Linked DNA regions of Roseimicrobium gellanilyticum. Each later gene encodes a partner of the first gene's protein in a complex. Links are inferred from orthologs where the notes say so. Each region holds a gene or a part of one and is shown on either strand. Other genes may lie near its edges. The genes, in order: DES53_RS19570 and DES53_RS21685.

The links.
Region 2: DES53_RS19570 (region 1) and DES53_RS21685 share a complex: the UniProt entries of both Bacillus subtilis proteins name them as parts of the possible RNA degradosome complex. The link is inferred for Roseimicrobium gellanilyticum from one-to-one orthologs.

The regions. Positions count from the first base shown.
Region 1 is NZ_QNRR01000007.1:227,622-234,885, forward strand. What follows is about bases 2,776-5,564. They hold DES53_RS19570 (6-phosphofructokinase), read left to right. Parts: upstream 2,776-3,521; coding sequence 3,522-4,607; downstream 4,608-5,564. Other genes in these bases: DES53_RS19565 (D-alanyl-D-alanine carboxypeptidase family protein), read left to right, coding at 2,776-3,464; DES53_RS19575 (Lrp/AsnC family transcriptional regulator), read left to right, coding at 4,859-5,338; DES53_RS19580 (aminotransferase class I/II-fold pyridoxal phosphate-dependent enzyme), read left to right, coding at 5,335-5,564. Also shown: DES53_RS19545 (FAD-dependent oxidoreductase), read left to right, coding at 1-1,005; DES53_RS19550 (DUF423 domain-containing protein), read left to right, coding at 1,109-1,492; DES53_RS19555 (hypothetical protein), read left to right, coding at 1,535-1,846; DES53_RS19560 (ketosteroid isomerase-related protein), read right to left, coding at 1,894-2,313; more of DES53_RS19565, read left to right, coding at 2,487-2,775; more of DES53_RS19580, read left to right, coding at 5,565-6,528; DES53_RS19585 (CAAX prenyl protease-related protein), read left to right, coding at 6,574-7,264. UniProt on the Bacillus subtilis protein: Catalyzes the phosphorylation of D-fructose 6-phosphate to fructose 1,6-bisphosphate by ATP, the first committing step of glycolysis.
Region 2 is NZ_QNRR01000008.1:324,763-332,189, reverse strand. What follows is about bases 2,464-5,415. They hold DES53_RS21685 (polyribonucleotide nucleotidyltransferase), read left to right. Parts: upstream 2,464-2,846; coding sequence 2,847-4,985; downstream 4,986-5,415. Other genes in these bases: DES53_RS21680 (ArnT family glycosyltransferase), read left to right, coding at 5,396-5,415; rpsO (30S ribosomal protein S15), read left to right, coding at 2,464-2,508. Outside these bases: DES53_RS21695 (GDSL-type esterase/lipase family protein), read right to left, coding at 389-1,234; more of rpsO, read left to right, coding at 2,248-2,463; more of DES53_RS21680, read left to right, coding at 5,416-7,096; DES53_RS21675 (GAF domain-containing protein), read left to right, coding at 7,385-7,427. UniProt on the Bacillus subtilis protein: Involved in mRNA degradation. Catalyzes the phosphorolysis of single-stranded polyribonucleotides processively in the 3'- to 5'-direction. Necessary for competence development in Bacillus subtilis.

The DNA.
Region 1 (7,264 bases):
AGCCTGGTGCCCTGGACTCCGAAGAACGCGGAGCAGGCGCTCATCCAGCTTTACGGTTCCCCGCTGTATCGCTTTTTCTTCAAGGACTTCACGCATCGCTACTGGGGCATTCACCCCAAGGAGTTGAGCGCCACGTTCATCACCACGAAGATGCCCCGCCTCAGCGCGGTGGACGTGCTGAAGAAGGCGTTCGGCAAGCTGGGCGTGAAGGACAAGGGTGTGAAGGCAGTCGACAGCGCGTTGCACGAGGAAACGCTGCACTATTCGCGTACGGGAGCTGAAGCCATGCCCCGGGCGATTGCCAAAGCAATTGGCGAGCAGGGTGGGGAAGTCGTCGTGGGCGCTGATGTTTCGCGCATTGAGTTGAGCGAAGGAAGAGTCTCGAAGGTGTACTACCAGAAGGATGGCGCCGAGCACTCCGTCGTCTGCGACGAATGCATTTCCACCATCCCGATGCCGTGGCTGGTGCAAAAGACCGAACCGCCACCTCCCCAGGAGGTGCTGGACGCGGCGAAGGAACTCCGATTCAAGCCCATCGCCATCTATGGTCTGCTGGTGAGGAAGGAGAAGTGCCTCGATGCTCTGTACATCTACTACCGTGACCGCGCCTTCCATCGCGTGGGCGAACCGAAGAACGCCGGCCTGACCGTGAAGCCCGAAGGGCACACGGTGCTGATCGTGGAAACCACCTGCGAACTGGGTGATGCCAAGTGGCAGGGCACGGAGGAGATGAAGGACCGAATTTTCAAGGATCTTGAAGCCGAGAAGATCTGCACCAAGGCAGACGTGGTGGAGACACACGTGCTGCACGGTGAGACCGGCTATCCCATCTTTGCACTCGGCTTCGAGCCTTATCTGGAAAAGGTGACTGGCTGGGTGAAGAGCATCCCCAATTTGCAAACCACCGGCCGCCAGGGCGGATTCAAGTATCCCAACATGCACTCCGCCATGCGCATGGGAGCGACTGCCGCACAGACAGCGCTGAAGAGGCTGGGTTCCCAGTAGAGACCGCGTGGCTTTGCGTGGGCCGCGCAATCGCGGATCGCCCGTCCATGCAGCCATTACCCGTCTCCCTTGCGGTTCATGGAGTTCCGCCTAGGATGGGCGGATGAACTTCTCTCCCGTCAAGCTTCGTGCCGCCTGCGTGTTGGGATTTACAGGTGTCGCGCTCGGTGCGTTCGGTGCCCATGCCCTCAAGGATCACTGGAAGGAGACGCTTGATGCGGTGGAGGCGGCGTACCGTCTGGATATCTGGGAGACGGGTGTGTTCTACCACCTGGTGCATGCCGTCGTGCTGCTTGTCCTGGCCTTCGGATGCCCGGAGAAGCATCAGGGCAAGCTGGCGAGCTATAGCTTCGTCATTGGAGTGAACATCTTCAGCGGCAGTCTCTACATGCTGGCCATCACGGGTTTGAAGTGGATGGGTGCGATTGTGCCGATTGGAGGTATGTTGCTCCTTGCTGGTTGGGTTCTGACAGCGCTCAGGAAGTGAGATGTGACGTCGCGAACGGCAGGAAGTTCCGTCTTCAATTAGATGTCCGCTCCAACTATTTCGTTTCTGGTTGCTGAAGAGCACCTTGAAGATGGTCTCTGGAATCCAAAAGATTCAGCTGAGGCGCCCGCGGGCCTGCAGATCAACTTGATTGGAAATAGAGCTCACTATCTGAAACTCGCTGAGTTTATCAAGAAGTTCGCGGAGCAGGATACTTCCAACGACTCAGAGTACCACGAACACTTCAATGGCATGATGAGTGTGGATGGTAGGACCCGACTCCATATCATCCTGAGAAAGGACGACGTGGGCGATGGCAGCTATTCCACTTCATTTCCCAAGTCTCGCAAGTGAGGCGAGGCAGCTCCGATCCGCGGCTTTCTGCGATTGTCTGGGCTCGCTCACACCGCCCCCACCTGCTTCAACCAGTCCTGAAGGTTGTAGTAATTCGTGATGCGGGCCACTTTCCCGTCGCGGATGTCGAAGAAGGCACCCACGCGCAGGTAGTAGGTCTGGCCCGTGGCTTCGGGAAGGCCTTCGTCTGTGCTGATGTACTTGCCATCGATGAAGAACTCGGCCGCGCCCCGGGAACCATCTTCCGAGCCGAAGACCTGCAGCTCGCACACCTGTTCCTTGTAGCTGCGATCCATGCGCTGGAGGAAGGTGCGGAAGTTCTCCTTGCCCACGTCGCATCCACCCTGGTTGATGTCATGCTTCACATCATCCGTGAGGAGTTCCAGGAAAGCTTCACGGTCCCCCGCATTGAAGGTCTCGTAGTAGCGGGTGATGAGGGCGAGGGCTTGTTCGCGAGTGGAAGGCATGGCGTGATGACTTGGGGTGTGGGGCGAACATTCCATGCAAACGGCTCGCATCCTGCGCAACCAGAAACACATGGCCTGAGAACACACGGGCATGTCTTTTCCGCTCCCTTGGACACCCCGCCATGCGGACGGAAAACTTGCACCGTCCTTTAGTCCCGCTATCCTGCCCGCCCATGCTCCGTCCGACCCCTGTCCTGTCCGCGCGTGTCTCCGGCCTTTTTCGCCTGCTGGTGCTTTCCGGCATGTGCTTGATCTCTGGCGCGCTTTTTGCTCAGACGAGCGTCATCGCAGTCGATGTCTACAACAAGAAGATTCACGTGGAGTCAGGTGGCAATGTGAAGCGTCCCGTCGGCGGACTTGCCAAGGTGGCCACGGCACTGGTGGCGCTGGATTGGTCAGACGTGACCAAGGTGCCGTTGAACACTCTTGCCACGGTGTCGCAGTCAGACCTGCAGATTGCTGGTTCGAACAGCCTCGGTCTTGCTCCCGGCGACCAGATTACTCTGCGCGATCTCATCTATGCCGCGATGATGTCCTCTGACAATGTCGCCGCCACCACGCTGGCCGCCTTCGTGGGGAATGACATCAATGCCCGCCGTGGTCGCGGTGGCGATCCCATTGCCACTTTCGTTGGGGAAATGAACAAGCTGGCAGCGCGTGAAGGCATGAAGAAGACCCGCTTCACCAATCCGCATGGGTTCGAGAACAGTCGCAGCACGCCCTTCTCCACAGCGGCAGACATGGCCCGCCTGAGCATGTACGCCATCTCCCGCGCGCCCTTCCGCTTCTACACGAACCAGCGCTCGCGGAACATCACTGTCCTCCGTGGCGGCGCTCCTCTGACGGTTCCCCTTCAGAACACCAACGCGCTGCTGCGCCGTGGCAACATCGATGGCATCAAGACCGGCAACACACCGATGTCCGGAGGTTGTGTCATCGTCACCGAAGAGCGTCCCGGTACGGTGAACAAGGATCCCGCCTCAGGTGCGAGCGTGGTGTACCGCCATCGTATGGTGGCCATCGTTCTGGGCTCCGCAGATCCCTTCACAGAAGGTCTTGCCGTACTCCAGCAGGGTTGGGGCGGCTATGACCAGTGGCTCCAGGCCGGTCGACCGGTGCAGGATGCCAAGGAACTGCTGGGCACCTTCTGATTCTTTTTCCTCAATACTCCCACCTCAAAACTCCCAAGACTCAGACACCCAATACCCATGCGCATCGGCATTCTCAACAGCGGCGGCGATTGTCCAGGACTCAATGCAGTGATTCACGGTGTGGTGGGAGCAGCCACGGAACTTGGCTGGGAGGTAATTGGCTTCCGCGATGGCTTTGAAGGCCTCCTCCCCAATGGGCCTGGCCATGTGAAACTCGACCCCGAGCGCACCATCGGCATTCTGAAACTGGGCGGCACCATCCTGGGCACCACGAACAAGGGCAACTTTGCCGTGAAGATCGGCGTGGACAATGTGGCCCAAGTCGCCGCAGACATCATGGAGCAGGCCAAGGCCACCATCAAATACCTCGGTATTGAAGCTCTGATCGTGGTGGGGGGCGACGGCTCACTGACCACCGGTCTCCAGCTCTGCCAGGAAGGTGTGCCTGTCGTGGGCGTGCCCAAGACGATCGACAATGACCTTCAGGCAACGGCGATGACCTTCGGTTTCGACTCCGCAGTCGCCGCGGTGGTCGACGCCCTGGACCGCCTGCACACGACGGCGGACAGCCACCAGCGCGTGATGGTGGTGGAAGTGATGGGCCGCCACGCCGGCTGGATTGCCCTGTACGGTGGCATCGGTGGCGGTGCGGACATCGTGCTCCTGCCGGAAATCAAGTTCACCATGGAGAATGTGGCTGCCCACGTGAAGCGTCTCTACGCTGCCGGACACCGTTCCGTCCTCATCGTGGTGGCAGAAGGGGCCGAGATGGAAGGCGGCGGTCTCATGACCCGCGAGCAGATGGATGCCGAGAAGCGCCAGGTGAAGCTGGGCGGCATCGGCGAATACGTGGCCAAGAGCGTGGAAAAGATGACCGGGCACGAGACTCGTGACGTGCGTCTGGGCCACCTCCAGCGCGGGGGCTCTCCCACGCCTCTGGACCGTATCCTGGGCACCCGTTTCGGGGTGAAGGCGGTGCACCTCATCAAGGAGCAAAAGTATGGCCGCATGGTCAGCTACCAGAGCTACCACGTGGGTGATGTGCCCATCGAGGAGGCTGTGAACAAGCTGCGCCTCGTGCAGCCGACCAGCGAAGTCGTCCAGGCCGCCCGCGCTGTTGGCATCAGCTTTGGCGACCGCTGAGGCTAACAGCGGAGTAGATGGTTTATGGTCGATGGTTGATAGCCTGACTCTGAAGCAGTTCTGGGTGGTGGGAAGCCCCGCCCGGTAGAGGGCTCACTCTCTCGTTCGAGGGAGGCTCATTCTCAGGCCATCAGCTATCAACTCTCGACCATCAACCCTGTGTTGAGGCTGGACAGAGTCGCAAAAGCTGTCCTTGCACAGCATCGAATCCATTGGCTTCCAGGCCGGAATGCGCTAGCGTCTCGGCCACCATGGATAGAATACTGGAACTCCTTCGAGAAAACTCACGCCTCACCAACAAGGAAATCGCCAACCGTCTCGGCCTCGCCGAGGCCGATGTCGCCTTCCGCGTGGCCGAGTTGGAGAAGGCCGGTACCATTCTGGGATACCATGCGGTCATTGATCAGGAGAAGATCGGCAAGCGTGGCGTCACGGCGTTCATCGAAGTGAAGGTCACGCCCGAGAGCGGTGGCGGCTTTGATCGTTTTGCGCGGCGCGTCTCCCAGTATGAACAGGTGAGGGGCTGCTACCTCATGAGCGGTGGCTATGACCTCATTGTGGTCGTGGAAGGAGCGGATCTCTATGATGTGGCTCGTTTCGTGGCGGAAAAACTCAGCACCCTGGATGTCGTTCTTTCGACGGCGACACATTTCCAGCTCCGCACCTACAAGCATGACGGCTTCCTGCTGAATACGCCGTCCACGGAAGGTCCCCTGCCAGTTTCGCCATGAGCCTGCCCCGCCAAATGGACCTTTCCAATAAACTGTCCCGGCAGCTCAGCGGCATTCCCCGCAGCGGCATCCGCGATTTCTTCGAGCTCGTCATTGGTCGCAGTGACGTCATTTCCCTGGGTGTAGGCGAGCCTGACAAGCCCACACCCTGGCCCATCCGTGAGGCCGCGATTCGTTCCCTTGAAAAAGGTCAGACCAGCTACACGAGCAATCTCGGTCTGGAGTCCCTGCGCGTGGCCATCAGCGAGTACGTCGCCGGCCAGTTCCGCGTGACCTACGATCCGAAGACGGAAATCCTCGTGACCGTGGGTGTGAGTGAGGCGCTGGACCTTGCCTTCCGTGCGGTGCTGGATCCCGGTGATGAAGTCATCTATCACCAGCCGTGTTATGTGTCCTATGGGCCGAGCATCACCATGGCGTATGGTGTGCCCGTGCCGGTGAATACCCGCTTGGAGGATAACTTCGCCCTGCGCGCAGAGGACGTGGAAAAAGCCATCACGCCGAAGACCAAGGTCATTGCGCTGAACTTCCCCACGAATCCCACGGGCGCGATCGAGCCTCCGGAGGAACTGGAGAAGATCGCCCAGCTCTGCGTGAAGCATGACCTGCTCTGCTTCACCGATGAGATCTACAGCGAACTGCTGTATGACGGTGGCCAGCACAAGAGCATCGTGGAATTCCCCGGCATGCGTGAGCGCACCGTGCTGCTGCATGGCTTCTCCAAAGCTTTTGCCATGACGGGATGGCGTCTCGGGTACGCGTGTGCGCCTGCGGTGCTGCGTGAGGCGATGATGAAGATTCACCAGTACTGCATGCTCTGCGCTCCCATCATGAGCCAGGTGGCGGCGCTGGAAGCGCTGCATCAGGGTACGACGGTGATTGAGCCCATGCGCCAGAGCTATGAGGAGCGCCGCAACTTTGTGGTGCGCCGCCTCAATGAAATGGGCCTGAGTTGCTTCAATCCCGGTGGTGCGTTCTACGTGTTCCCGGATGTGAGCTCCACGGGACTTTCCGGCCGTGACTTCGCGCTGAAGCTTCTCGAAGAGAAAAGCGTGGCGGTGGTCCCTGGCAATGCCTTTGGTCCCACGGGTGAGAAGTGCGTGCGTTGCTGTTATGCCACGGCGCCGGATCTTCTCGTGAAGGCCATGGACGGCATGGAGGAGTTTGTGAAGTCACGAAAGGTGGCTTGATTCCGACGGCGTGCCGCGTAGCCACTTCGCAGTCCGCTGCCCGGCATGCCTCAAGTTTCTCTCCCAGCTATCAAGTCCCCGGCGGTGGCACATGTGCTGCCGCTGGCGCTTTTCATGCTGCTGAATGCGGTACCCTCAGCAGTGGGGGTGGAGAATCCTGACCTGCCATGGTGGAAGCACTCGCCCGAGCAGTGGGTCTATCCCGCGCAGACGGTGATTATTGCCGTGGTGCTGGCGCTCGGCTGGCGGCACTACCAGTTTCAGCCGTTTCGTGGCTTTGGTTTGGCTGCAGTGTTGGGTATTGTTGGGATTTGTCTGTGGTGCCTGCCGGCGCTCCTGTGGCAGAAGCTCACTGCGGCAGGACATGCGATTCCCGAGTGGGCCGAGTGGTTCGGCTTTGCGGAGCGGAAGGATGGTTTTGATCCCAGCTTTTTCCAGAGCGAATCCTTTTGGTATCCCGCAGCCCTCGTGATGCGTTTCCTCCGGCTCGTGCTCATCGTGCCGTTGGTGGAGGAGATTTTCTGGCGTGGCTTTCTCATGCGCTACCTCATCGCAGATGGGGATGACTTCCGGAAAGTTCCCTTCGGCAAACACACATGGTTCTCCTTTGCCGTGGTCACCACTGGAGTGGTGCTCGCCCACCATCCCGTGGATTATCTCGGGGCGCTCATCTGGGGCAGCCTTGTGTATTTCGTGGCCGTGAGGACGAAGAGTCTCGCGGCGTGCGTGCTCATGC
Region 2 (7,427 bases), on another replicon or contig:
TTCCGCGTATGCAGATTTTTTTGGGGTTTCTCAGTTCGGCTCGTGGAGAATGCGCTGTTGCCCGGTGGTTGGGTGAGGAGTGGTGCGATCTTCTCCTGGACCCCTTCAGGGTCCTAGTTTTTTCTACATCTACCCAGGGTGTCGGTCGCTTAGGCTCCCTAACCCTGGGCTGGGCTCCCGCAGTCCTTCAGACTGCAACTTCGAGTCGGGTTCAACCCTTGGTTGGAGTGGCGTGAGCAGAGAATGGTGTTCGGCATGAATGATGAGGGATGGAACTGCCCCAAGATTCCTTATTTAGTCGGCTGCCATCCGGAAATGGGGGCAGGAATACCCCCACTCCTTGGGTGATGGCGCTCGCTACTTCAACCTACGGTACCGGAAATCTGAATCAGGAGCCTTTGGTCTTTGCGGTGGTAGTGGCAGTGGCAGTGCCGTTTGCCTTCGTCCACTCTTCGCGGAGGGCGGGGTCGAGGATGGCTTTCCATTCGGCGTAGCCTTTTTCATTGAGGTGGAGCTTGTCCTTCAGGTAGACCTCGGCGGTACGGGGCTTGCCGTCTTTGTCGAGGAGGTGGGAAGCGGACTCGACCCAGCGGGACCAGTCGTGTTCCTTGCACCAGGCTTCGAGCTTCTTGTTGAGCGCAGTGACCTTGTCCATCTGGTCGATGCGCTTCTCGGAATACTTCACGGCATTCACCACCACGCGGGTGTTGGGAAGTTTTTCGTGGATGAGGTCGAGCACCTTGGTGTAGTCAGCGTAGGCTTCGTCCAGGGTGAGCTTGGCATTGATGTCGTTGCTGCCGGTGTAGAGCACGATGACCTTGGGCTGATAGCGGGCAATGACGCGGTCGAAGTAGACGAGGAGGTCATTCGCCACGGAGCCGCCGAAGCCGCGATTGATGACGGGGAGGTCAGGGAAGTCGGTCTTGAGATTCTTCCACATGCGGACGCTGGAGCTGCCGGTGAACACGATGCCGCCGCGCGGGGGTGGTGTGCTGGATTTTTCCTCGTCGTCGAACTTGGCGATGTCCTTGGCGAACTTCGCCGAGTCCGGGCGCTTGGTGCCGGTGGGGGTGGTGCCGGTGGGGGTGGTGGCGGTGGGGGTGGTGGCGGTCGCCGCTTCTGCGGCGGGTGTTTTCGCAGAGGGCTTGGGAGTTTCCGCGAGCAGGGAGCTGGCGAAAAGCGGCAGCAGCAGGACGGGAAGGAAGCGAGCGTGCCAGAGGCTGGAGAGGTGCATGGGCTGGGATGCTAATGGGATGGGTGGATGGTGGCAATGGCAATGAAATGGAGAGATGCAGCGATGAGGTGGAACGAGGGGAGGAACCACTAATGGACACTAATTTTCGCTAATGTTTGGGTGAGGGAGAGGCATCCGAGTGCTGGGAGTTGCTGCACGAAGTGCCACACCGCCTCCGCCCGCGAAAATTAGGAGGCCGACGCAGCAGCCCCCTACCGGTCAAAAGGCAGGCGGCGGCGTAGACCGGAAGTGTACGATTCTCCTCGCTCTATTTATTTAGACCCTTCGGACGCTGTCCGGTCTGGAGACCTGACTTCCTTGTGTGTCAGGACTAGGGAGAGGGAAACCGTACCCGCATGAAACAGGGACCACAGGGTCTGTTTTCATCTGGCAGGTAGAAGGCACGCTTTGCGCCGCGGAGTGCGTGCGGCAAGCGCTCGAGAGACACGCTTTTTCACCGGAGAGGATGAGCATCGTGGTAACCGTTATTGGTCAGACCGGAGGTCTAGAGCGGTTCAATTTACAGTGTAGCCATTTTCGTATTGGGGCGCGCCACCCCAACCGCGACCAGCGGTCGCAGCCACAGCTGCGGCCTGAACCATCCGCCACGGCAGTAAGTCTTGGTACCACTGTGGCTGCGACCGCTGGTCGCGGTGCGGCAAGCCACCCCTGATCCAAGGCCACGACTTTGTTTAAACCGCCCTAACATCCGCTGTCAGGCGAGGACGCCTAACCTCCTTCTTATCTTGTCGTCCCTCGGTGCTGTTCTCTCTCTTATGAGGTGCCCTTCCCCAGCGAATGCACTTTATTGGTGTCTCGTTGGTGTTCATTAGCGGTTCACCCTCAACCTACTCGCCTGCCACGCGCCACCCACCGGGCCGTTCCTCCCCTGCCCTCTCAAAATCCCTTCGCAGGGCTGAATTTCTTCTTGCAAATACTACATTCCGTGGCTTTTTCCCGGCTCCACAAAACGGAAAACCTGACCGCCAGGTTGGCGGAATTCAAACCATCTAATGAGCCAAGCCGCAACCACAGATACGAAGCCCTTCCAGATCCATGAGAAGGACACCGGAAGTGCAGACGTGCAGATCGTGCGCCTGACTGACCGCATCAACCATCTCACCGAGCACCTCGGCACGCACTCCAAGGATCATGCGTCCCGTCGTGGCCTCCTCATGATGGTCGCGCGCCGCCGCAAATTGCTCGACTACCTCAAGCGTACCGAGGAGCCGCGCTACAATTCCATCCTCAAGGCGCTCAAGCTGCGCCGCTAAACTTTGCCGAAAGGCGGGACTGTCACCGGTTCCGCCTTTTTTGCTTTGTGAGGATCGATGTCCGGCGGGCAGTTCACTGCCCAGGCAGCATTGCATTTCCGCCTGCTGCCCCCTCGCCCGGACGCCCGTATTGACTTGATCTCAAGACAACGCGGTCCCCTCGGTGCAGGCCATTCATGCCTGCCCGTACCCCCACGCCCCCGGCACACGGCCCTCGTCCCGCCAAAAACCCCAGTTCATCCGACCCGCTCAGGCACGTACACGCGTGAGCACCCATGGACCGCCGGAGGCATCACCCGAGCAAGACAGACAACACAGAACAAAAGAAAGTATCTTTTATGGCAATCCATAACATCACCGCAAGCCTTCCCGGCGGCGACATCTTTATCGAAACCGGCAAGCTGGCCAAGCTCGCTGACGGCGCCGTGACCGTGCGCCTGGGAGACACCATCGTCATCGTCACCGCCGTGTCCGCCACGAAGGTGAAGGAAGGCCAGGACTTCTTCCCCCTCTCCGTCGAGTACAAGGAAAAGGCCGCTGCAGCCGGCAAGTTCCCTGGTGGCTACTTCAAGCGTGAAGGCCGCCCCACCGAGAAGGAAATCCTCACCTGCCGCATGACGGACCGCCCGCTGCGCCCGCTCTTCCCGAAGGGTTATTACTTCGACACCCAGGTCGTCGCCCTTCTGCTGAGCGCGGATGGTGAAAACGACTCCGACATCCTCGCGATCAATGGCGCCTCCGCCGCGCTGTGCGTGTCTGACATTCCCTTCGCCGGCCCTGTGGGCGCCGTGCGTGTGGGCCGCGTGAATGGCCAGTTCGTGGTGAACCCCACGCACGCCCTCCGCGCCAAGAGCGACCTCGACCTCGTGTACGTGGGCAACAAGACCGACGTCATCATGATTGAAGGCGCCGCCCAGGAGCTTCCTGAGGCCGACTTCATCGCTGCCCTCGCCTTCGCGCAGGAGCAGGTGCAGGTGCTCGTGGCCGCACAGGAGCAGCTCGCTACCCTTGCCGGAAAAGAGAAGCGCCAGGTGAACCTCATGCTGGTGAAGGATGAACTCCTCGAAGTGGCTTACGAAGTGGCAGGCAGCCGCATCGAAGGCGCGCTCTACCGCCCCAGCAAAATCGAACGCAGCAAAGCCGTGGGCGCCCTGCGTGACGAAGTGGAAGCCGCCATCAAGGCAAAGTATCCCGAAGCCGGTGCTTTCGAAATCAGCCAGGCCTTCGACTACCTGCAGAAGAAAGCCTTCCGCATCTCCATCCTGGACAAGCAGTCCCGCTGCGACGGTCGCGCGATCGACCAGCTCCGCAACATCAGCGGCGAAGTGGGTCTCATCCCCCGCTCGCACGGCTCGGCCCTCTTCGCCCGTGGTGAGACACAGGCGCTGGCTCTGGCCACGCTCGCTCCCCTCGACGAAGCCCAGGAACTCGACACCTACGCCGGTGGCGAAGACACGAAGCGCTTCATCCTGCACTACAACTTCCCTCCCTTCAGCGTGGGTGAGACCGGTCGCTTCGGTGGCCAGAACCGTCGTGAAATCGGTCACGGCGCTCTCGCTGAGCGCTCCGTGGAGCCCGTGGTGCCCGCTCCGGAAGACTTCCCCTACGCCGTGCGCGTGTCCAGCGAAGTGATGGAATCGAACGGTTCCACCTCCATGGCCTCCGTGTGCTCCGGCGTCATGGCCCTGCTCGACGCCGGTGTGCCGCTCAAGCGCCCCGTCGCTGGCATCAGCGTGGGTCTCGTGAGCGAGTTCGACGCGAATGACACGATGACCCGCTACCTCACGATGCTGGACATCCTGGGCAGCGAAGACCACTTCGGCGACATGGACTTCAAGCTTTGCGGCACCGAACTCGGCGTCACCGGCTTCCAGCTTGACCTGAAGCTTCCGGGCATCCCGCTCAGCATCCTGAATGAAGCCATCGGCAAGGCGAAGGTCGGCCGTACGGACATTCTCGCCATCATGAACCAGGCGATCAGCGAAGTGAAGCCGCTCAGCAGCTTTGCTCCCCGCATCGAGAAGACGAAGATCAACCCCGACAAGATCGGTGAGCTCATCGGACCTGGCGGCAAGAACATCAAGGCCATCCAGGCCGAGTCGGGTGCGGACATCAGCATCAGCGACGACGGCACGGTGCTCATCTACGCCTCCTCCAAGGAAGCCCTCGAGCGCGCGCTGGAACTCGTCAACAACACCGTGGGCGAAGTCGAAGTGGGCCGTGTGTACACAGGCCGCATCGTCAGCACCACGAACTTCGGCGCCTTCATGTCGCTCGGCGGCAAGAAGGATGGCCTCATCCACATCTCCGAACTCGCCGACTACCGCGTGGAGCGCGTGGAAGACGTGGTGCGCACCGGTGACACCGTCACCGCGAAGTGCATCGGCGTGGATGACAAGGGCCGCGTGAAGATGAGCCGCAAGGCCGTGCTGAAGGAAAAGGACGCCGCGGCGAAGGCTGAGGCGGGCGCTGCCTAAGCGGGACGAACGTACATTCTGTTCCTAGATTCAAAAGAAGCAGGCAGCGATGCCTGCTTCTTTTGTTTCACGCCAGGACAAGGAGGTTAGGCGTCCCGCCTGACAGTGGGCGTTAGACCTCCGGTCTGACGGAAGTAAAAAGCAAGCGGCACAAAGCACCAGGAGCCATCTCCGAAACATCCCTCCGGAGCACGAAAGCTCCACGAAGTGCGCAGCATCACGTGTAGATCGACTTACTGCGGGACAGATGTCTCTGGTCAGACCGGAGGTCTAACGCCCACTGTCAGGCGAGGACGCCTAACCTCCTGCTGAAAATTCCACCAAAGCTCTGCTTCCACGTTCCCGCACCCTTGCTAAGGTCACCCTTCCGTTGCTGCTCACGCCTCGCTTCCTGCTTCCGCACCTCCTTGATGAAGTCCCTCCTCTCCATTGCCGCCATCACCCTGCTCTGGGCGCTCCTGTATCTCACGGGGCTCGGGCGGCGGGAGATTCGCGGGGAGGAGTGGCGGCGCACGCTGCCGGGGCGCACGATGCTGAACACAGGGAACTGGGTGGTGCCCTACTCCGGAGGTGAGCCCTTTGTGCGGAAGCCGCCGCTCATCAACTGGGTGAGTGCCGCGAGCTTCAAGCTCACGGGAGTGCAGAACGAATGGTCCGCGCGGCTTCCCAGCGTGCTCACCATGCTGGGCGCGTCCTTGCTCATGTATGGCTTTGGCCGCAGAGCCATCGGCGAGCGCGCTGCGTTGCTGGGAGTGGTGTGTTTTCTCACCAGCATTGGCTGCATTGAGAAAGGGCGGCTTGCGGAGATTGAGGTGTATTACATCGCCTTCACGGGTGCGGCCTTTGCCGCGTGGCTCGCAGGCTTTCTGGGCAAGGCAAACCGCTGGCTCACGTGGCTGGTCGCCGGGGTGCTGCTGGGACTCGCGCTGCTGGCGAAGGGGCCGGCGCATTTCCTCTTCTTCTACCTGCTGCTGGCTGGCGTGTGCTGGCAGACGAAGCGCTGGCGCGAACTCTTTTCCCTGCCGCATCTGCTCGGAATTCTGGTGTGCCTGGGCATCGCACTCGTGTGGGCCATCCCCTTCATGCAGGAGTATGACAAGCTGCTGCAGGTGCTGCACCAGCGCGCCGTGGCAGACGCACAGCTCAAGGGCCTGCCGGCGCCGGAGATTCCACGCAATGCGATGGACGCCTGGAGTCATGAAGTGACGAGCCGTGTCACCGGTGAAGAGAAGAGCTCCGTGAGTGACTGGATCGTGCGCGGGCCACGGGCGCTGGTGATGTTCCTCCCATGGATTCTCTTCCTGCCGCTCGCGTTTAGAAAGCGCACCGTCACTGGCGCACGTGAGACGGAGGACTGCACCCAGGTCTTCCGCGGCATCTTGTATGGAGCCATGACGGGTTTTGCGTTCATGGTGCTGCTGCCCAGCTCCAGCCCGCGCTATGTGGCGCCACTGCTCGGTCCCGTGGCCATGCTCTTGGGCTGGCTGCTCTCCGCGGGCTTCGCCGAAGGGCAACGCCGCGCCTTTGCCATCTGGAAACATGTGATGCTCGCCGTCGCGGTGGTCTCACTGCTGGGTCTCGCGGGATTGGTGCTTTTCGCCAAGGTGGATCTCTCACTGCCCGTGGGTGAGTCCGTGCTCTGGATCGTGGGCTTTGCGCTCAGCACCATCGCCTGTGTGTGGCTGCTGCGGCACCGCGAGTCTCTGGCAGAGAAGTTTGCCGTGTGGTCCTGCATTGGCCTCACGGCGGCGATAGGCTTCTACGGGGCGCTCACCGGGGTGTACGTGCACACGGATCACATCATCAAGCCCGTGGCGGATGCCATCAACAAGGCCATGGAACCGAAGGATGGCCCGCTGATGCTGCTGCACCTTGCGCAGATCCCCTACCCCTTCTACCTGCCGGAGGATACGTTCGAGATCTACGACATCAACACCATCCCGGACAGTGGCATCAAGTGGATGCTGACCACACCACAGATCTACAAGGACTGGTGGCTCTACTTTGAGCGCCGCTATGGCAAGGGCGAGATTCGCGGGCAGTTCACGGGCGAATGGGGTGAAGCTCGCAGCGAGAAGGAATTTGTGCTGATTCGATTCTCCGGGAAGTGAGAGAACGGCTCGCTGCATTCGTCGGTGGCAACTGGCCGTGAAGGTCGATACCTCTCGCGAAGTACATCGGCGATCTGGCCTGTCTTATTATGGGAATTCAGATGCCATCATGGTGATGTAACTCGGCTGACTGGACGAGGTGCGAAGGCTGGTATTGGCGGGGAGCCTCGTACCGAGGCGTGTTCTTGATTCTCACCCAGTCTCTGCTATCATAACTCGTCTGCCCGCTGATTGCATTGTGCAAGAGAGCTGGATACCATTCCCCTGATTTTTTCATAACGACAATCCATGGACCTGACAGGCGGCCAATGGCTAGACGGTGTGGAGCAGC